3 regions of the Luteimonas sp. AC640a genome follow, and region 3 is predicted to be linked to each of the others. Evidence: predicted binding sites of a transcription regulator. Region 3 holds the regulator's gene; each other region holds the start of a gene.
The links. The regulator HrcA, encoded in region 3, represses chaperone genes, less so after heat shock. The targets are predictions, from matches to a motif close to TTNGCACTCNNNNNNNNNGAGTGCNAA.
Positions count from the first base shown of each region.

Region 1 (7,270 bases), on a different contig from region 3:
GGGCGCGCGCGCCGGTCGTGGAACTGGTGATCTCGTCGACGCTCGACGACAGCCTCGCGCCGCCCGGCCAGCACGTCGCCAGCTTGTTCTGCCAGCACGTCAATCCTGTCATCAAAGAGGCCGACGGCGGATGGGACGCGCACCGCGACACGGTCGCGCAGCTGATGATCGACACCGTGGATGCGCAGGCGCCGAACTTCGCGCGCAGCGTGCTCGGCTATGACGCGCTGACGCCGCTCGATCTGGAACGTCGGCTCGGCCTCATCGGCGGCGACATCTTTCACGGTGCGCTGGGCCCGGACCAGTTGTTCAGCGCGCGACCCGTACTCGGGCAGGGGAGCTATCGCGGCGCACTGGACGGGTTGTACCTGTGCGGCTCCGGCTCGCATCCCGGCGGCGGCGTCACCGGCCTGCCCGGGCGCAACGCCGCGCGCGAGATCCTGCGCGATCTGCGACGCAGTCCTAAACCCTGAACAGGTGGGTTTTTTTGTGGCCGCCATCCATGGCAGCCACCCGCTGGGCCGTCGCTTCGCGACGTCAAAAATCGCTCCAGGCGATTTTTTGAACCCGTCGGTATCGTTTTGCAATGCAGCGTGCAAAGGGGTAACGACTCTTTCACTATTGCCCTGCACCCGACGTGGGGGAGGGAGCAAGGCCCGCAACCGGTTTACCGGTCGCGGGCTTTTTTTTGCCTGATGTTTCTGCAGGGCATGCCCGAACGCCACATATCCGGGCGCGATATCCGCATCGCGATGCGACAATCCGCGGATGCCTGACGCCCCCTTGCCGCCCGAACTCGACGCCCAGCTCGACCGCCTGATCGCGCGACTGCCGGACGCCATTCGCAGCGATCCCGATGCACTCGCGCGCATCCGCCCGGTGGCGCTCGCCAGCGATTTCGCGCTCGACGTCCTGCAGCGTCAGCCGGACGTGCTCGCGCAGCTGCTCGAAGACGACGCACAACCCGGCATTGCGCCGCCTGCGCTCGACGCCGGCAATCGCAGCGAATGGCCGGCGTTGCTGCGTCGCTACCGCACCGCGTGTTCGGCGCGGCTGGTGTGGCGCGACGTGCACGGTCTCGACGGTGTCGACGCGACGCTGGCCGGCAGCACGGCGCTGGCGGAAACCTGTCTGACGCTCGCGCTCGACGCGCTGGAAGCCGAGTTCGCGCAGCGTTACGGCCATGTGCGCGATGCCGACGGCACCGTCGTGCGACTGGTCGTGTTCGGCCTCGGAAAACTCGGCGGCGGCGAACTCAATTTCAGTTCCGACATCGATCTGATCTACGGCTTCGCGACTGCGGGCGAGAGCGATGGCGCGCGTGCGCTCGCAGCCGAGGACTATTTCACCCGGCTCGGTCAGCAGCTCGCGAAGCTGCTCGACGAGAACACCGCCGATGGTTTCAGCCATCGCGTCGATCTGCGTCTGCGGCCGTTCGGCAGTGCTGGCCGCATCGCATTGAGTTTCGCGGCGATGGAGCAGTACTTCCAGCACGAAGGGCGCGACTGGGAACGCTATGCCTGGCAGAAGGCGCGGCCCGTCGCGGGCGACATCGAGGCCGGCGAACGGTTCCTGTCGCAGTTGCGGCCCTTCATCTATCGCCGCTATCTCGACTACGGCGCGCTCGACGGCCTGCGGCAGATGAAGGCGATGATCGCGGCTGAAGTGGCGCGCAAGGAGTTGTCCGACGACATCAAACGTGGCGACGGCGGCATCCGCGAGATCGAGTTTCTCGCCCAGGCCCTGCAGTTGATCCGAGGCGGCCGTGAGCCCGCGCTGCGCGATCGTCGTCTGCTGCCGACGCTCGAGGCGCTGCACGCGCATGCGCAGATCGACGCGGACACGCTGGCGTTGCTGCAACGTGCCTACCGCTTCCTGCGCCAGCTGGAGAACCGGCTGCAGATGCTGCGCGACGCGCAGACGCACATGCTGCCGGCCGATCCGCTGGATCGCTTGCGCGTCGCGCGCTCGCTCGGTTACGCCGACTGGTCAGCGCTTGTCGATGCGCTGCGCGTAGTGCGGGCTTCTGTGGCGCAGGAGTTCGACGCGCTGTTCGCCGTACGCAGCCAGCAACGTTCGGTCGATACCGACGACGATCTCGCCGGCTACTGGCGGGCCTTGCCCGCGGGTGGCGAGCGCGGCGTGCTCGAGGCCGCCGGTTTTACCGACAGCGCGGACGTCGACGCGGCGCTGCGCGACTTCGCGCGCTCCCCGAGCGTGCGCGACCTCTCCGACAGCGCACGCACGCGACTGGACCGGTTGATGCCGGTGCTGCTGCAGGCATCCGCGCCCGCCGATCGTCCGCTACAGGCGATCCGCCGGCTGCTCGCGTTGCTGCACAACATCCTGCGGCGCGCGAGTTATCTGGCCCTGCTCGACGAGCGGCCCTCGGCGCTGGCGCGTCTGGTCGACGTGGTCACGCGCAGCGCGTTCCTCGCCGAACGCCTCGCCGCGCATCCGCTGCTGCTGGACGAACTGCTCGACAGTCGTGACGAAGGCCCAATGCCGCAGCGGGGCGAGATGGCCCAGGCCTGCACGCGCGCGTTGCGGCAGCCGGACCTTGAAGCCGGCCTGCTGGACCTCAACGAGGCCCGCCAGCAGCTGAGCTTCCGCATCGCGCTCGCCACGCTCGACGGGCGCCAGTCCGGGCAGGACGCGACGCGCCAGCTCGCGTGGCTGGCCGATGCGGTGGTCGATACCGTACTCGCGCTGGCGATGCGCGATCTCGAAGCCACGCACGGCGCGCTGCCCGACGCGCGGTTCGCGGTGATCGGCTACGGCAGTCTCGGCGGCGAGGAACTCGGCTTCGGTTCCGATCTCGATCTGGTGTTCCTCTACGACGCGCCCGCCGATGCGCAGTCCACCGGTGCGCGCCCGCTCGATGTACAACGCTGGGCCGCGCGGCTGGGGCAGAAGATCGTCGCGCTGCTGGGCACCGTCACCGGCGGCGGCCGTCTCTACGACGTCGACGTGCGCCTGCGCCCGGACGGGGGCAAGGGGCTGCTGGTCTCGTCACTGGCAAGCTACGCCGAGTACCAGCGCGAGCGGGCCTGGACCTGGGAGCACCAGGCATTGGTTCGCGCGCGTTTCGTGGCCGGTCATGACGTGATGGCCAGCGCCTTCGAGGACGTACGCCGCGACATCCTGGCGACGCCGCGCGATCCGGAGACGCTGCAAAATGACGTGCTGTCGATGCGCCGACGCATGCGCGCCGAGCTGGACCGCAGCGCCGGAAACCGCTTCGATCTCAAGCAGGGTGCGGGCGGGCTGGTCGATCTAGAGTTCCTGATGCAGTACCTGGTGCTGCGCCATGCGGCGACGCGGCCCGCGCTCCTCGCGCCGCGGGCGACGCCGCTATTGCTGGAAGTCGCGGGCGCAGAGGGGCTGGTGGACCCAGCCGTGAGCGCCGGCTTGCGGGCGGCCCACGCCACACTTCTGGAACTGGGGCTCGGCTGCACCCTGGACCGCCGGACCCGCATCGTCGTCGAGACTCCAGAACTGGAGTCTGCGCGCGAAACGGTCCGTTGCGCGGCTGACTGGACCTGAATGCGGTTGATTTCATGTGCGGTTGGCCGTCCTGCCCGCAGACTGACCCCTAGAACGCAGGAGCCAATCCGGTCGCTTCAGTCACTCCGGTAGCGAGCGGCATTCAACTGAAACCGCGGGCTCGTTCCGTGAATGGAACGCTCGGGAACTCCTGTGCGTCTTAGCAGTCAGACCTATCGACTGCTAATATCCCTTCCTATGAGCACGCAGACCATGTCACACGCCCTGGTTGCCAACAGCCTCCCGACTCTCAACCCGCTGGGTTCGCTGGATGCCTACATCGGCGCCGTGCACCAGATTCCGGTGCTGTCGGTCGAAGATGAGCAGGCGCTTGCCCAACGCTTCCGCGACGACGAGGATCTCGACGCCGCGCGCGAGCTGGTGCATTCGCACCTGCGCTTCGTGGTGCACGTGGCCCGTGGCTACAACGGCTACGGCCTGCCGCTGGGCGATCTGATCCAGGAAGGCAATATCGGCCTGATGAAGGCGGTCAAGCGCTTCGACCCCGACGTGGGCGTGCGCCTGGTGAGCTTCGCCGTGCACTGGATCCGTGCCGAAATGCACGAGTTCATCCTCAAGAACTGGCGCATCGTGAAGGTCGCCACGACCAAGGCGCAGCGCAAGCTGTTCTTCAACCTGCGCAAGTCGAAGAAGCGCCTGGGCTGGTTGAACGCCGCCGAAGTCAGGGCCGTCGCTGCGGATCTCAACGTGTCCGAGCGCGAAGTGGTGGAGATGGAGTCGCGTCTGTCGGGCCGTGATATCGGCTTCGACGCGCCTGCCGGCGAGGACGACGACAACGCGCCGCCCGCGCCGGTCGCCTATCTCGTCGCCCGCGACGAGGATCCGGCGCAGCTCTACGAGCGCACCGACAGCGAGGACAGCAAGCTCGATCTGCTGCGCGAAGGCATGGCCACGCTGGATGCCCGTTCGCGCGACATCATCAGCCGCCGCTGGCTCGACGACGAGCACAAGGTGACGCTGCAGGAACTGGCGGACGAGTACGGCGTGTCCGCGGAGCGCATCCGCCAGGTCGAAGCGAACGCGCTGAAGAAGATGAAGGCGCTGTTCGCGGCCTGATTGGCAGGACCCGAGCGACACACGGAACGGCCCGCGCAAGCGGGCCGTTTCTGTTTGCGCGAATCAGAAGTGGTGCGAGTTCACCACTTGAACAGCACCAGGCTGATCGCCAATGCGGCCATGCCGGAGACGAGGCCGTAGACCGTCTCGTGGCCCTTGGCGTAGCGCTTGGCGGCGGGCAGCAGTTCGTCGAGGGCGAGGAACACCATGACGCCGGCGATCAGGCCGAAGACGACGCCGAACACCGGTTCGGACAGGAACGGGCGCAGCACGGCGTAGCCGATCAGTGCGCCGATCGGTTCGGCCAGACCCGACAGCAGGCAGGCGAGAAAGGCGTAGAGCTTGTTGTTGGTGGCGAAGTAGACCGGCACGGCGATTGCGATGCCTTCGGGAATGTTGTGGATCGCGATCGCGAATGCGAGCGGCATGCCGACACCCGGGTTCTCCAGCGTTGCGAAGAACGTCGCCAGACCTTCGGGAAAGTTGTGCGCAGTGATCGCGACCGCGGTCAGCAGGCCGACGCGCTTGATGTAGCTGGTGTTGTGTTCGCGGAAGTAGGGATCGTCGACGTCCAGGCGCTCGTGCGGGTTGGGCACCAGCCGGTCGATCGTGACGATGAAGAGCACGCCGCCGAGGAACGAGAGCGTGCCCCAGGTGAAGCCGAGCTGCGGACCGTAGGCATTGGTGAACGCGAGGATCGACTTGTCGAGGATCTCGGTCAGCGACACGTAGACCATCGCGCCGGCGGCGAACGCCAGGCCGAACGACAGCAGGCGCGCGTTCGGCTGCTTGGAGAACAGCACCAGCAGGCTGCCGAGGCCTGTGGCCAGGCCAGCGGCGGTGGTGACCGCGAGCGCGATCCAGAAATTGTGGGTCGAGATTTCGAGCATGCGCGGAACGCCGGAACGTATGGAGGGAGCGACTCAGCCTGGCTGCAGATCCGGCTTGGGCGGGCGCGCGGCCATGCTAGCCGATGCGCGGTGCGTCAGGCCCTTCGCGCGTCGGCGTCGTGACCGGTTCGGCATCGACGGGCGGGCCAAAGATGATCCGCGCCGCGCGCTGGTAGCTCCAGTACGCCATGGTCCAGTTGAGCAGCACGACCACGCGGTTGCGGAAGCCGATCAGAAAGAACACGTGGGCGATCAGCCAGAACCACCACGCGAGCACGCCCGACAGTTTCAGCCGGCCGAAGTGGACGACCGCGGCCATGCGTCCGATTGTCGCGAGGTTGCCGAAGTCGCGGTAGGCGAACGGCGTCGTCGCCTGCCCGCGCAGGCGCGCGCGGATGCTGGTCGCGACGTGCCGCCCCATCTGCTTGGCGGCCGGCGCGACGCCCGGCACGGGCTGGCCTGCGCTTTGGATCGCGGCGAGATCGCCGGCGACGTAGATGTCGGGATGGCCCGGCACGCGGAGATCCTGTTCGACCTGCACCCGGCCGGCACGGTCGCGCGGCGCATCGAGCAGGGCGCCCAGTGGCGACGCCGCCACGCCCGCGGCCCAGATCACCGTCTTCGCGGCGACGCGCTGATCGCCGAGGCGGTAGCCGTCGGCATCGATGTCGGCGACCGGCGTGCCGGTCTGCACCTCGACACCGAGCTTCTGCAGCTGACGGCGCGCCTTCTCCGACAGATCGTCCGGGAACGACGACAGCACGCGCGGCCCCGCTTCGACCAGGCGCACCTTCGCCAAGGCCGGATCGATGTTGCGGAACTCGCTGCGCAACGTGTGCCTCGCGATCTCGGCCAGCGTGCCGGCGAGCTCGACGCCTGTCGGGCCACCGCCGACGACGGCGAAGCTGAGCCACGCGGCGCGCTTGTCGGGATCGGTTTCGGCCTCGGCGCGCTCGAAGGCGAGTAGCAGCTTGCGCCGCAGCAGCAGCGCATCGTCGAGCGTCTTCAGGCCCGGCGCATGCGCGGCCCAGTGGTCGTTGCCGAAGTAGGCATGGGTCGCGCCGGCGGCGAGCACCAGCATGTCGAAAGCGAGGGCGGTGCCGTCGGCAAGCGCGAGCGTTTTGGCGGCGGTGTCGATGCCCTGCACATCGGCAAGTCGCACCTCGACGTTGTCCTGGCTGCGCAGGATGTGACGCAGCGGCGCGGCGATATCCGGCGCCGACAGGCCTGCGGTCGCCACCTGGTAGAGCAGCGGTTGGAACAGATGATGGTTGCCGCGATCGACGAGCGTGATCCGCACCGGATCGCGCGCCATCGCACGCGTGGCCCAGAGGCCGGCAAAACCACCGCCGACGATGACGACATGGGGAATGCGATCGGAACTGGGCATGGGATCGACGTGCGTGCGGGTGGCCGATTGTAGGCGGCCGTCCGGGAACACGCTGTCAGCTATCCGGACCTGTAGGAGCGCGCTTGCGCGCGATGGGGTGATCAAGGGAATGCCCATCGCGCGCGAGCGCGCTCCTACAGGCCGGCGTCGTGCCTCAGAGCCGCGCGCGCTGCGCGGCGAGGGCGTCGTGCTGCGCGGTCCAGTCGACGAGGCGATGACGCTCCTGCTCGACGACGGCCGCCGGCACCTTGTCGCTGAACTTCGCGATCTTCGCGGCGCTCTTGTCCTTCTCCGCCAGCACCCGGGCGATTTCCTTGTCGAGGCGCGCGCGCTCCGCATCCAGATCGACCAGGCCTTCCAGTGGCAC
Region 1 is NZ_CEEDOV010000010.1:55,110-62,379, reverse strand. Features, by position in the region: gene ACZ9YD_RS09315 (phytoene desaturase family protein) at 1-473, shown strand, start outside; gene glnE (bifunctional [glutamate--ammonia ligase]-adenylyl-L-tyrosine phosphorylase/[glutamate--ammonia-ligase] adenylyltransferase) at 769-3,546, shown strand; gene rpoH (RNA polymerase sigma factor RpoH) at 3,745-4,623, shown strand; gene zupT (zinc transporter ZupT) at 4,704-5,513, opposite strand; gene ACZ9YD_RS09295 (NAD(P)/FAD-dependent oxidoreductase) at 5,590-6,903, opposite strand; gene ACZ9YD_RS09290 (valine--tRNA ligase) at 7,058-7,270, opposite strand, start outside.
Region 1: rpoH (RNA polymerase sigma factor RpoH) is a predicted target of HrcA. The motif match lies at 3,707-3,733, and genes of this name have one in related genera.

Region 2 (7,270 bases), on a different contig from region 3:
CGCCCTGCAGCGTCTTCTCGAACACGAAGCGCGCCTCGCCGTGACCGGTCACGCGCGCGTCGTAGAAATCCAGTCGCAGCAGGCTCGGCGTGGTGATCGCGGCGAAGCGGATCGTCCACGGCGACTTGCCGGGACGCACCGTCGTCGGCAAATCGTGCGGCGTGCGCGCGACGTGCACGGACACGTTCTGCGCGCGGATCCTGCCGAACGCGATCTCGCGTCCGAGCAACGGCAGGATCCGGATGCGACCGTTGGCGCGCGGACTGGCGATCGTCCACAGGTTCGTGCGCGCATGACCACCCATGACGATGCCGCGTGCGTGGATGTGACCCGGATACAGGCTCATCGCCCAGTCCCATCGCGCGTGGAAACGCTCGGGCTTGCGGTTGATGACGTCCGCGCCGAACGCGCTGTTGAGGAACAGGTTGGCAGCGACGAGATACAGCAGGTACAGCACGGCCACCACGATGCCCGCACGACGCAACCCCGTGCGGTGCGCGCGCCACCACGGATCGGATGAGGTCGTCGGCATGGGTCAAGCATGAGCGAGTAGCGGTGAGGACTGCCTCCACGTACATCCGGGGGATCTAACGGCGCCCGTTTGCTACAACAGCCCGGCCAAAAAAAACCCCGCCTCGCGGCGGGGTTTTTCGTGCAACGTCATAGCGGTTGGGGCTGAATCAGAAATCCATGCCGCCCATGCCACCCATGCCGCCGCCGCCCGGCATCGCCGGCTCTTCCTTCTTCGGCAGCTCGGCGACCATCGCTTCGGTCGTGATCATCAGACCGGCGATCGAGGCCGCGTTCTGCAGGGCCGAACGGGTGACCTTGGTCGGGTCCAGGATGCCGAACGCGATCATGTCGCCGTATTCGCCGGTCGCGGCGTTGTAGCCGTAGTTTCCGGTGCCGTCCTTGACCTTGTTGAGCACGACGCTCGGCTCTTCACCGCAGTTGGTGACGATCTCGCGCAGCGGCGCTTCCATCGCGCGCAGGGCGATGATGATGCCGTGGTTCTGGTCTTCGTTCGCGCCCTTGAGCTCGCCGATCGCCTGCAGCGCGCGCACCAGCGCCACGCCACCACCGGGGACCACGCCTTCCTCGACCGCTGCGCGCGTGGCGTGCAGGGCGTCTTCGACGCGGGCCTTCTTTTCCTTCATCTCGATCTCGGTCGAAGCACCGACCTTGATCACCGCAACGCCGCCGGCCAGCTTGGCCACGCGCTCCTGCAGCTTCTCGCGGTCGTAATCGGACGAGGTGTCCTCGATCTGCGCCTTGATCTGCTTGATGCGGGCTTCGATGCCACCGGTCTCACCGGCGCCGTCGATGATCGTGGTGTTCTCCTTCGAGACCTGGATCTTCTTGGCGCGGCCGAGGTCGGCGATGGTCGCCTTCTCGAGCGTCAGGCCGACTTCCTCGGAGATCACGGTGCCGCCGGTCAGGGTGGCCATGTCTTCGAGCATCGCCTTGCGACGGTCACCGAAGCCCGGTGCCTTGACGGCGCAGACCTTGACGATGCCGCGGATCGTGTTGACGACCAGGGTCGCCAGCGCTTCGCCTTCGACTTCCTCGGCGACGATCAGCAGCGGCTTGCCGGCCTTGGCCACGCCTTCGAGGACGGGCAGCAGGTCACGGACGTTCGAGATCTTCTTGTCGTACAGCAGGATGAAGGGGTCATCCAGCTCGGCCGACATCGACTGCTGGTTGTTGACGAAGTACGGCGACAGGTAGCCGCGGTCGAACTGCATGCCCTCGACGACGTCGAGTTCGTTGTCCAGGCCCGAGCCTTCTTCGACGGTGATCACGCCTTCCTTGCCGACCTTCTTCATCGCGTCGGCGATGATCGTGCCGATCGACTCGTCCGAGTTGGCGGAGATCGTGCCGACCTGCGCAATCGCCTTGTCGTCAGCCGTCGGCTTGGACAGGTTCTTCAGCTCGGCGACGGCGGCCTTGACGGCCTGGTCGATACCGCGCTTGAGGTCCATCGGGTTCATGCCGGCCGCAACGGCCTTGGAACCTTCGCGGATCAGCGCCTGCGCCAGCACGGTCGCGGTGGTGGTGCCGTCACCGGCGTTGTCGGAGGTCTTGGAGGCGACTTCCTTGACCATCTGCGCGCCCATGTTCTCGAACTTGTCGGCCAGTTCGATCTCCTTCGCGACGGACACGCCGTCCTTGGTGATCGTCGGCGCGCCGAAGCTCTTCTCGAGCACGACGTTGCGGCCCTTCGGGCCCAGGGTTGCCTTGACGGCATTGGCGAGAATGTTCACACCACGCACCATCTTGGAACGTGCGTCTTCGCCGAAGCGGATTTCTTTGGCAGCCATTTGGATAACTCCGTGATTCGTAAGTGTTGATTCGTGATTCGAAAGCGCGCGCGGCAGCGGCAATCCGGACCGGCCGGGATCGTCAGCGTGTGCTGTGACGAATCACCGATCGCGCATCGCCGCGCCCGGGTCAGCCGACGATCGCGAGGATGTCGTCTTCTTTCACGATCTTGAATTCGATGCCGTCAGCCTTGTAGGCACTGCCCGCGTACTGACCGTAGATCACGATGTCGCCGACCTTGACCTTCGGCGCGCGCACGCTGCCGTTGTCCAGGGCCTTGCCTTCGCCGACGGCGACGACTTCACCCTTGGTGGGCTTTTCCTTGGCGTTGTCCGGAATCAGGATGCCGCCGGCGCTCTTCTCTTCGGCCTCGACAGGCTTGACCACGATGCGATCGTAAAGCGGCTTCAGGTTGCTCATTACAGCCTCGCTAAGTAATTGATTGGAAAGAAATCGTTCGCCAATTCTAGCACTCGCCCGAGACGACTGCCAGGAACCGCGGCGCACGCACCCGGTAAAACCAGGACGGGACCGGAGATGGGCACGGGGAATCGGATTACAAGGGCCGCCGCGAAAGAAAGGACGCTCCCGGCGCCCGGTGCGACTACCCGGCCGCCCGGTAAGCCTGCTGGGGACGACCGGGCGACAGCAAAGACGCGCGGCGTTGCGAATTCGGAACGCCCACAAGGGCGCCGGGCGCATCACATGGAGCGGACCGCCGCCACGCGGCGGCGCGCGGCGAGGCATGGCACGCCCGCCGCGCGATCCAGGATCAGACGCGTCCCGTCATCCACCGGGCGTCTCGACGCCTTGCGCCTGACCGGCCCACCTCAACGGCAGGCACGACCTGCGGGCTCTGTCCGCCGTCAGCGGAAGCGCCACGCCGCGAGCAGCATCGTCTCGCCATCGTTGGGCTGTTTGATGCTGGCGTTGGAGATGTGGCGGGCCAGCAGCGAGAAACGCTCCCAGCGCCAGCCGACCGTACTGACGAACTGCGGGTTGCCAGACAGCGCGCTGGTGCGGCCGGCCTGGACGCCGATGCCGAAGCCGGCGACAAACCCGTTGTCGCGCTCATACCGGGCGCCGCCGTGGAACACGCCGGCGTCTTCGGACAGATCGAACCGGGTATTGTCGCGGCCACGCACATAGACCGCGCCGACGTCCCAGCGCAGGACGCCGCGTTCGGTGCGGCGCCATTCCGGCAGCCAGGCCACGCTGGCGACGAAGGTGGTTTCGTTCTCGCGGGTCGCGGAGGCACCGATGCCGATGTCGATAGGCGCACTCTGGGCGGCAGCGGGAAGGGCGGCGCAGGCCAGCAGGGCTGCGGCAAAGCAGGAGATGATCGGGCGCATCGAACTCTGTGGGAATCGCGGGGCGATTCGGCTGGGTCTCGGGAAGATCAGTAAGTATACCGACCGGTTCACTAATGCGCGCGACATCTTTCTCCCGCTGACGGGATGCTGCATCCGCACTGCGGCTCGCAAGCCTGGCCGCGGATGCGTGGAGACGCCGTGCAGGTCGACAGCCGCTGGCGAGTGGACTGGACATCCTCGTCTGCTTCAGTGCCCGTCCTGATGCAGTACCTTGCCCAGTGGGGCCGGCGCTCTCGTGCGACTGCTGGCAGGCGCGCGACGCTCGGTCGCCTGCAACGCGCATACGTCGGTGACGACATCGCATCGAGGATTCGGACCACGCGCCCCCAACTTCCGCGCTTCGAGAGTCGCCGTGGTGGCGCTCCCCGGTGAACGCGCGGGCGCTGAACCTGCGTTCGGCATCCGCCGCGACGGCCTGCGATACTGGCGCGATGCGTGCGCCCTCCTCCGATGTCATGACCGGCCGCGATCAGCGGCTCCCCTCCCTCGCCCGGCCGCCGGCCCGCCTCACCGCGTGGCTGATGGCCTGCATGCTGCTGTTCACCGGGCTGCCGGCCTGGGCACAGGGAATCGGTTTCGACGATGTGTTGCCGGTCGACGAAGCCCTGAAGGTGTCCGCCGAAGCGGTCGCGCCGGACCGGATCGAGATCCGCTGGGCGATTGCCGACGGCTATTACCTGTATCGCCATCGCATGGGCGCGCGGGTCGAGAGTGGCTTCAAGACCAATCCGCTGCAACTGCCCGCCGGCCGCAAGCACACCGACGAATTCTTCGGCGAGGTCGAGACCTATCGCGGCCGGGTCACCGGCGTGCTGACGGGCGCGGCGGCCGACGGTGTCGACACGCTGCAGGTCGAAGTGAAATATCAGGGCTGCGCGGATGCGGGCATCTGCTATCCGCCGCAGACGCGCATGCTGCAGGTCACGTTGCCGCGGGGCCCTGCGGGTGCGTCCCGCCCGCCCGCCGCGAGCGACTCGGGCTTCGCCGCCTTCGGTCAGGCGCTCGGCGCCAACAGTGCGGGCCGCACCCCGACGCTTACCGGTGCGAACGATGCCTTGCCGCCGGAGCGCGCGTTCGCGTTCGAGGCCATCGCGGGTGACGGCGACACGATCCTGCTGCGCTTCACCCCGGCCAAGGGCTACTACCTCTATCGCGACCGCAACCGGTTCGAGGTCCGCGGCGTCGAGGGCATCCGCGCCGGCGCGCCGCGCTGGCCGAAGGGGCAGTCACATCACGACGCGCATTTCGGCGATGTCACCGTGTACTTCGACCAGATCGACGTGCCTCTGCCACTGGTGCGTACGACGGCTGAAGCTGCGGAGATCGAGGTGGTCGCGACCTTCCAGGGCTGCCAGGACGAGGGCATCTGCTATCCGCCGATGACCCGCACGGTGCGCGTCGCGTTGCCGACCGGCCGCGTGCAGACCATGGCCGAAACCGCGGCTGCGTTGGCGGGTACTGCATCACCGGGAGCATCCGCTGCGACGGATGCGGCCATCGATGCGAACGACGCTGCCACACCTGAAGACACGTCGCCTGTTGCAGCCGGCGATATCGACGCGCTCACCGCGCCGACCAACACAACCGACACTCCAGACGCCAGCGACGACAACGCGTCACGCACGCGCCCGCCTGCCGCCGCGTCGATCGGCCTGTTCGCAGCCCTCGGCTTGGCCCTGCTCGGCGGCATGCTGTTGAACCTGATGCCTTGCGTGCTGCCGATCCTGTCGCTGAAGGTACTGGGCATCGCCAAAAGTGGCGGCAGTCGCGCGGCCGCCCGCTCGCATGCGCTCTGGTACACGGCCGGCGTGCTGGTCGCGTTCGCGGCGGTCGGTCTGCTGGTCATCGCGCTGCGCGCTGCCGGCCAGGCGATGGGCTGGGGCTTCCAGCTGCAGCAGCCGTGGTTCGTCGCGGCGCTCGCCTATCTGATGTTCGCGGTCGGCCTGAGCCTGTCGGGCGTCTTCAGTCTCGGCGGTCGCATCGCCAATGTCGGGAGCGCGCTCGCGGGTCGCAGCGGTCCGGTCGGCGACTTCTTCACCGGCGTGCTGGCGTGCGTAGTCGCAAGCCCGTGCATCGCGCCCTTCATGGGCGGTGCGCTGGCGTACGCGTTCACCGCATCGACGCCGATGGCGCTGGCGGTGTTCCTCATGCTGGGCCTCGGCCTGGCGTTGCCGTTCCTGCTGATCGGTCTGGTGCCCGCGCTGGCCGACCGCCTGCCGAAGCCCGGCGCATGGATGGAAACGCTGAAGCAGGTGCTGGCGTTCCCGATGTATCTGACCGCGCTGTGGCTGGCGTGGGTGCTGGGCAAGCAGCGCGGCGTGGATGCGATGGCGCTGCTGGTAGCCGGCATGACCGTGCTCGCACTGGCGCTGTGGTGGTTCGAACGGCGCCGCTGGACCGGCCATGCCCTGCATCGCGGACTCGCATTGGCGCTCGCGCTGCTGGCCTTGCTGCCGGTGATCGCGGTCGGCCGGCTCACGACGCCGGCGACTGCGAACACCGCGGCCGGCGAAACCAGCACCCACGTCGCCTACTCCGCGCAGCGCTTGGCCGCCTTGCGCGCCGCCGGCACGCCGGTGTTCGTCAACATGACCGCCGACTGGTGCGTGACCTGCAAGGCCAACGAGCGCCGGGTGCTGTCGGGCGCGATGTTCAAGACCGCGATGGCCGATGCCGGCGCGACCTACATGGTCGGCGACTGGACCAACGTGGATCCGGAGATCGGCGCTTTCCTCGAAGCGCACGGCGCAGTCGGCGTACCGCTGTACGTGGTGTATCCGGCCGGCGGCGGTGACGGTGTGGTGCTGCCGGCGCTGCTCAGCGACGCGGTCATCGTCGACGCGCTCGGGCGCGCGGGACCGGCGCAATGAAGGTCGGCCCACTGACCGTCGTCGCGATCGCGGTCGTCGCCGGCGGTCTCGGCGTGCTCGCCAGCCTGTTTGTCGGCGGCCCCGGCCCGCTGCTCGGCACCGAGGCCGGACAACGTCTGTATGCCGACACGCTCAGCGCCACCGCGCCTGCGCCCCCCGAAGGCGTGACCGTCGCGCGCCGGGGCGATGTCATCGCGCCATTCGACGTCGCCGGCCTCGACGGCCAGACATTGCAGATGCCAGCCGCCTACGCCGGTCGCCCAGTGCTGGTGAATCTGTGGGCCAGCTGGTGCGGACCCTGCATCGAGGAAATGCCCGAGCTGGACCGCTTCGCCCGCGAACAAGGCGACACCGGCGTGCAGGTGCTTGGCATCGCACTCGATGATGCCGAGGCCGTCATCGAGTTCCTCGAGCGGATCCCGGTGACCTACGCCATCGGTCTCGACACGCCAGGCCCGGCCGACGCCGGCGTGCGTCTCGGCAATCCGCGCGGCGTACTGCCCTACACCGTGCTGCTGTCGGCAGACGGGCGGTTACTGAAGCAACGGATCGGCCCGTTCGCCCACGGCGAGATCGACGGCTGGGTCGCGCCCTGAGCGTAGAAATTCAAACGGACGTTTAAAATCGTCAAACGTCTGCGAACTGGACACCATCGGGGACATCCCGCAGACTTCGCGCACCCGCCGCACCGCGTCCCCATGGCCT
Region 2 is NZ_CEEDOV010000010.1:71,086-78,355, forward strand. Features, by position in the region: gene ACZ9YD_RS09350 (AsmA family protein) at 1-532, opposite strand, end outside; gene groL (chaperonin GroEL) at 681-2,321, opposite strand; gene ACZ9YD_RS09360 (co-chaperone GroES) at 2,452-2,742, opposite strand; gene ACZ9YD_RS09365 (acyloxyacyl hydrolase) at 3,189-3,674, opposite strand; gene ACZ9YD_RS09370 (protein-disulfide reductase DsbD family protein) at 4,217-6,565, shown strand; gene ACZ9YD_RS09375 (TlpA disulfide reductase family protein) at 6,562-7,161, shown strand; gene aroQ (type II 3-dehydroquinate dehydratase) at 7,264-7,270, shown strand, end outside.
Region 2: ACZ9YD_RS09360 (co-chaperone GroES) is a predicted target of HrcA. The motif match lies at 2,789-2,815, and genes of this name have one in related genera.

Region 3 (7,270 bases):
TGGCCACGGTTTATCGCGTGCTGACCCAGTTCGAGGCCGCCGGCCTCGTGCTCAAGCACAACTTCGAGGGCGGCCACGCCGTCTATGAACTCGACCGCGGCGGCCATCACGACCATATGGTCGATGTGGACAGCGGCAAGATCATCGAATTCGAAAGCGACGAGATCGAAGCGCTGCAGCGGCAGATCGCCGACCAGTACGGCTACATCCTCGAAGAGCACTCGCTGGTGCTCTACGTGCGCAAGAAGCGCTGACGTTCTTTTCGCAGGCGGCCGCGATGTGCGCGGACGTCAGTGTTCAGTTCACAGGCCGTTGCCGCGCCTCATCAGGTTCTGGCGTCAGTGACCGCAGCGGTATTCGTCCGCGCGGCTGCGCATCCCCTCACACCATGCCCTGCAGCAGCTTGCGGGCCGCGGCGCGCGCTTCCTTGCTGACGTCGACGCCGCCGAGCATGCGTGCGAGTTCCTCGGTGCGCTCGCCGGTGTCGAGCAGGCTGACCCGGCTTTCGGTCGCGCCCTCGGCGCTGGATTTGTGCACGCGGTAATGCGTGTGGCCCTTCGAGGCCACCTGCGGCAGATGGGTCACGCACAGCACCTGACGGCTTTCGCCGAGCGCGCGCAGTTTGCGGCCGACGATGTCGGCCACCGCGCCGCCGATACCCGAATCGACTTCGTCGAACACCATCGTCGGCACGGCATCGTGGCCGAGCGCGGCGACTTCGATCGCCAGTGAAATGCGTGACAGCTCACCGCCCGACGCGACTTTGCGGAGTGCGCGCGGCGGCTGCCCGGCGTTGGCCGACACCATGAACTCCACACGCTCGGCGCCTTGCGGATCGGGGCGGGACGTCTCGACCTGTTCGATCGCGACCTCGAATACGCCGCCGCCCATGCCGAGTTCGTGGATCAACGCGGTGGTCGCGCTCGACAGCGCCTTGGCTGCCTTACGGCGTGCCGCGCCGAGACGGTCGGCGGCGGTGCGCCAGCGCCCCATCGCGGCTTCGATCTCGTCGTCGAGTTGCTTCAGGCGCTCGCCGGCGCCATCGAGCTGATCGAGCTCGCCGGCCAGACGCGTCTGCACATCGATGAGTTCTTCCGGGGGCACGCGGTGCTTGCGCGCGAGTTCATGCAGCCGGCCGAGACGCTGTTCCAGCGTCTCCAACTGCTCGGGATCGATATCGAGATCGTCGCGGACCTGCCCCAGCAGCAGCGTGGCTTCGTCGAGCTGGATCGCCGCGGCGTCGAGCATCGCGTCCACATCGCCCAGCCGCGGCTCGTGTGCGCGCATCCGCGCCAGATCGTGGCGCAGCGCCTGCAGCGCCTGCGGCAGGCCGAGATCGTCGTCGCCGCGCATGCGCTCGAGCGCGGTGTCGCAGGTCTGGATCAGGCCGGCCGCGTTCGAATGGCGGCGATGGCTCGCGAACAGGTCGGCCACCGCGTCGGCGGCGAGCGATTCGCCGTCGAGTTCGTCGAGCTGATGACGCAGCCAGTCGCGACGCTCGGCGACATCGCCGATGCCGACCAGCGCGTCACGCTCGTCGTGCAGTGCGCGCCAGGCCTGCGCGGTGCCGCGGACTTCGGTGAGCAGCGCGCCATTGCCGGCCTGCGCGTCGAGCAGCGCGAGCTGGCTGCCGCGGGCGAGCAGGGCCTGATGTTCGTGCTGGCCGTGGATTTCGACCAGATGCCCGGCCAGATCGCCGAGCTGGGTGATCGTCGCCGGACGTCCATTGATCCAGGCGCGCGAGCCGCCGTCGGCGCGCAGGGTGCGGCGCAGCTGGCAGGTGTCACCATCATCGAGTTCGTGCTCGCGCAGCCAGCGCAGCGCAGGCGCGGCATCGTCGAGTGCGAACTCGGCATGCAGCTCGGCGCGCTCGGCACCGTGGCGCACGATGCCGCTGTCGGCGCGCTGGCCCGACAGGAAGCCCAGTGCATCGACCAGCAAGGATTTGCCGGCGCCGGTTTCGCCGGAGATGACGGTCAGGCCTGCGCCGAACTCCAGATCCGACTGGCTGGCGACGGCAAAATTGCGGATGGCGAGATGGGTCAGCATGGGTGCGGATTGTGCCTTGGCGCGTTGCGGACGAGTAGATCGGCGAGTGGATCGGCACTCGACGGTGCGCTGAATACCGTGCTTCCGTCTCACGGCTGGAGAATGCGGCGCTTGCATCACCCACAGGGGCACCGTATACCGCCCGCATGTCATCCGATCCCCGCCATCCGCTCGATCCGCGCGCCAGACAGCTGCTGCGCACGCTGATCTCGCGGCATATACAGGACGGTGGGCCGGTCGGATCGCAGACTTTGGCTCGACATGCGGGCCTCGATGTCAGCGCGGCGACAATCCGCAACATCCTGTCGGATCTGGAAGACGCCGGCCTGCTGGCCTCGCCGCACACCTCCGCAGGCCGGGTGCCGACCGCGCAGGGCTACCGCGTGTTCGTCGACTCGCTGCTGCAGGTCAAGCCGCTGCGCGCGCAGGAGATGGAACGGTTGCGCGGGGAGCTGGGCGGCGGCGGGCAGCAGTCGCTGCTGGGCAGCGCGTCGGAACTGGTCTCGGCGATGACGCATTTCGTCGGCGTGGTCTCAGTGCCGCGGCGCGAACAGCTGGCGTTCCGGCATATCGATTTCGTGGCACTCGATGGCCAGCGGGTCATGGCGATCATCGTTTTTGCCGATCACGAAGTGCAGAACCGCATCATCCAGACCCGTCGCAGCTTCGAGCCTGCGGAGCTGGAACGCGTCGCCAACTATCTCAACCAGCAGTACGCCGGGCGCCCGCTGGGCGACATCCGCGCCGCGCTGGTCGAGGAATTGCGCAACGCCCGCGACGAGATGGAAGCGCTGCTGTCGCAGACCATGGAGCTCGCCGAACAGGCGCTGGTGCCGGGCGACGACGACATGCTGCTGGCGGGGCAGAACCGGCTGATCGGCGTGCAGGACCTGTCCGACCTCGACCGCCTGCGCGAACTGTTCGAGGCCTTCGCGCGCAAGCGCGAGATCCTGCAGTTGCTCGAACGCACAATCCGCGCGCCGGGCGTGCGCATCTTCATCGGTGAGGAAACCGGTCTGGCGCCGCTGGAAGGCATGTCGCTGGTGACCGCGCCCTATGGCGCCGGCGGTCGCACGCTAGGGGTGCTGGGCGTGATCGGGCCGACGCGGATGGCCTACGAGCGGGTGATCCCGGTGGTGCAGGCGACCGCGGCCGTGCTCGGCGCCGCGCTGCATCCTGAACCTTGAATCGCTGGCGGGCGGCCCCATAGCTGGTGCCGTTGGCGGCCAGACGACCGCCCCGGAACCCGACATGACCCAGCAGCGCGATTCGCAGTCCCCCGATTTCCACGAGACCGATGGCCCGGAAGCGGCCTCGGTCGAGCAGCAACTGGCCGACCAGGTCGAGCGCCTCAGCGGCGAGCTCGAGCAGCTCCGCGCGCAGGTCCTGCTCGAACGCGCCGATCTCGAGAACCAGCGCAAGCGCCTGGCGCGTGAGGTCGAGAGCGCACGCCGCTTCGCCAACGAGCGCCTGCTGGCCGCGCTGGTGCCGGTGTTCGATGCACTGGAAGCCGGCCTCGCCAATGCCTCCGAGACCGATCCGCTGCGCAGCGGCGTCGAGCTCACCCTGCGCGAGCTGACCAAGGCGACCGAGTCGAACGGTCTGGCCACGCTGGCGCCGGCGCCGGGTGACCCCTTCAACCCGGAGCAGCACCAGGCGATGAGCATCGTCGATGTGCCGGGCGTGCCGCCGGGCGCAGTCGCCCAGGTGTTCCAGAAAGGCTATCTGCTCAACGAGCGTCTGCTGCGACCGGCCATGGTCGTCGTCGCCAAGGCTGACTGAACGCCCCGGGCCCCGGCCCGATCGCGAATTCCGATGCGTCACACCGCTTGAACGCTGTGTTGCGTGTCCCCAGATCACGGTCATCGACGGTTCCGGCCGTTACCCAGACACATACCTTTTAGAGGAAGCAGCGCAATGGCAAAGATCATCGGCATCGACCTCGGCACGACTAACTCGTGCGTGGCGATCATGGACGGCGGCAAGGCCAAGGTCATCGAGAACAGCGAGGGCGATCGCACCACGCCGTCGGTCGTCGCCTACACCAAGGACGGCGAAGTGCTGGTGGGCGCGTCGGCCAAGCGTCAGGCCGTGACCAATCCGCACAACACCTTCTTCGCGGTGAAGCGCCTGATCGGCCGCAAGTTCAAGGACGGCGAGGTCCAGAAAGACATCGGCCTGGTGCCGTACAAGATCCTCGAGCACGACAACGGCGACGCCTGGGTGTCGACCAGTGACGGCAAGCGCCTGTCCGCGCAGGAAGTCTCCGCGCGCATCCTCGAGAAGATGAAGAAGACCGCCGAGGATTACCTGGGCGAAAAGGTCACCGAAGCCGTGATCACGGTGCCGGCCTACTTCAACGACAGCCAGCGCCAGGCGACCAAGGACGCCGGCCGCATTGCCGGTCTCGACGTCAAGCGCATCATCAACGAGCCGACCGCGGCCGCACTGGCCTATGGTCTCGACAAGTCCGGCGGCGACCGCAAGATCGCCGTGTACGACCTGGGCGGCGGCACGTTCGACGTGTCGATCATCGAGATCGCGGAAGTCGACGGCGAGAAGCAGTTCGAAGTGCTGGCCACCAACGGCGACACCTTCCTCGGCGGCGAAGACTTCGATGCCCGCGTCATCGATTACCTGGTCGACGAGTTCAACAAGGACCAGGGCATCGACCTGCGCAAGGACCCGTTGGCGCTGCAGCGTCTGAAGGACGCGGCCGAGCGCGCGAAGATCGAGCTCTCCAGCTCGCAGCAGACCGAAGTGAACCTGCCGTACGTCACTGCCGATGCATCCGGCCCGAAGCACCTCAACATCAAGCTGACCCGCGCCAAGCTCGAGTCGCTGGTCGAGGAGCTGGTGCGCAAGACGATCGAGCCGTGCCGCACTGCGCTCAACGATGCCGGCCTGCGCGCGTCCGACATCAACGAAGTGATCCTCGTCGGTGGCCAGACCCGCATGCCCAAGGTGCAGGCGGCGGTTGCCGAGTTCTTCGGCAAGGAACCGCGCAAGGACGTGAACCCCGACGAGGCCGTGGCGATCGGCGCGGCAGTGCAGGGCGGCGTGCTGGCGGGTGACGTCAAGGACGTGCTGCTGCTCGACGTGACCCCGCTGAGCCTCGGCATCGAGACCCTGGGCGGTGTGTTCACCAAAATCATCGAGAAGAACACCACGATTCCGACCAAAGCCTCGCAGACGTTCTCCACCGCCGACGACAACCAGTCGGCCGTGACCGTGCACGTGCTGCAGGGCGAGCGCGAGCAGGCCCGCTTCAACAAGTCGCTGGCCCGCTTCGACTTGACCGGTATCGACGCCGCGCCGCGCGGCATGCCGCAGGTCGAGGTGTCGTTCGACATCGACGCCAACGGCATCCTGCACGTGTCGGCCAAGGACAAGAAGACCAACAAGGAACAGAAGGTCGAGATCAAGGCCGGTTCGGGCCTGTCGGACGACGAGATCGCCCGGATGGTCGCCGATGCGGAAGCGCATCGCGAGGACGACAAGAAGTTCCAGGAGCTGGTCGGCGCGCGCAATCAGGCCGATGCGCTGGTGCACGCCACGCGTACCGCGATCAAGGACAACGGCGACAAGGTGCCGGGCGATCTGATCGGCAACGCGGAGTCGGCGATCGCCGAAGTCGAGACCGCGATGAAGGGCGACGACAAGGCGCAGATCGAAGCCAAGTCCAAGCACCTCGAGGAAGTCGCGCAGCAGCTGTTCGCAGCCGCCGGCGCGGCGGGCCAAGGCGACGCCGGTGCGGCTTCGGGCGATGCGCCGAAGTCCGACGATGTCGTCGATGCCGAGTTCACCGAGGTCAAGGACGACGAGAAGAAGTAAGTCGGTACCGCCGTGGTCCTGCCGCGGCGTTTCGGCCGGAACCCCGGCATCGCGCGCGCCCTCGGCGCGGCGGTGTCGGGCGACCGGCTTCCGTTTTTAACGAGACCGTCGCTGCGACGGTCCCTGCGACCGGTTTTCCATGAGCAAACGCGATTATTACGAAGTGCTGGGTGTTACCCGCAGCGCGACCGAAGACGAACTGAAGAAGGCCTATCGCCGTTGCGCGATGAAGCACCACCCTGACCGCAATCCCGGCGACGCGAGTGCCGAGGCTGCGTTCAAGGAGTGCAAGGAGGCTTACGAAGTCCTGTCGGACGGCGGCAAGCGGCGCATGTACGACCAGCACGGACACGCCGCGTTCGAGCACGGCATGGGCGGCGGCAATGCCGGCCCGGGCTTCGGCGGCGGCGCCGACATGGGCGATATCTTCGGCGACATCTTCGGCAACATCTTCGGAGGTGGCGGCGGTCGCGGTGGCCCGCGTCGTGGTGCCGACATCGGCTACGTGATGGAGCTCGACCTCGAAGACGCGGTGGGCGGCGTCGAGAAGCGGGTCGAACTGCCGACGCTCGCCGGTTGCGACGACTGCGACGGCAGCGGTTCGGAAGACGGCAAGCGCGAGACCTGTTCGACCTGCGCCGGCCGCGGCCAGGTGCGCATGCAACGCGGAATCTTCACGATGCAGCAGGCGTGCCCGCATTGCGGCGGACAGGGGCAGATCATCGCCAATCCCTGCAAGACCTGCCACGGCGCCGGTCGCGTCGAGGAAGAGAAGGTGCTGTCGGTGAAGGTGCCTGCGGGCGTCGACACCGGCGACCGCATCCGTCTCGCTGGCGAGGGCGAAGCCGGTCCGGCGGGTTCACCACCAGGCGATCTGTACGTGGAAGTCCGCGTACGTCCGCATGCGATCTTCCAGCGCGATGGCGACGATCTGCACTGCGAAGTGCCGGTGCGCATCTCGCAGGCCGCGCTGGGCGACATCGTGCGGGTGCCCACGCTCGGCGGTGAAGCGGAGATCCGCGTGCCGGCCGAGACGCAGACCGGCAAGGTGTTCCGCCTGCGCGACAAGGGCGTCAAGTCGGTGCGCAGCCGCAGCCCCGGCGATCTGTACTGCAAGGTCGTCGTCGAAACGCCGGTCAATCTGACCAAGGAGCAGCGCGAGCTGCTCGCACAGTTCGAGACCACCTTCACCGGTGAGAACGCACACCGGCACTCGCCCAAGTCCAGCACGTTCATCGACGGGGTGAAGGGCTTCTGGGATCGTATGACGTCCTGAGCCCTGTAACCGTTCGATCGACACGCCCGGCCCAGTGCCGGGCGTCGTCGTTTGTGGGTCCAAGCGTGGTTTTTGCGGGTGCAAGCCGCTGTCGGGCCGCGACTCGTGACT
Region 3 is NZ_CEEDOV010000007.1:454,628-461,897, forward strand. Features, by position in the region: gene fur (ferric iron uptake transcriptional regulator) at 1-254, shown strand, start outside; gene recN (DNA repair protein RecN) at 382-2,049, opposite strand; gene hrcA (heat-inducible transcriptional repressor HrcA) at 2,196-3,236, shown strand; gene grpE (nucleotide exchange factor GrpE) at 3,301-3,831, shown strand; gene dnaK (molecular chaperone DnaK) at 3,967-5,883, shown strand; gene dnaJ (molecular chaperone DnaJ) at 6,023-7,159, shown strand.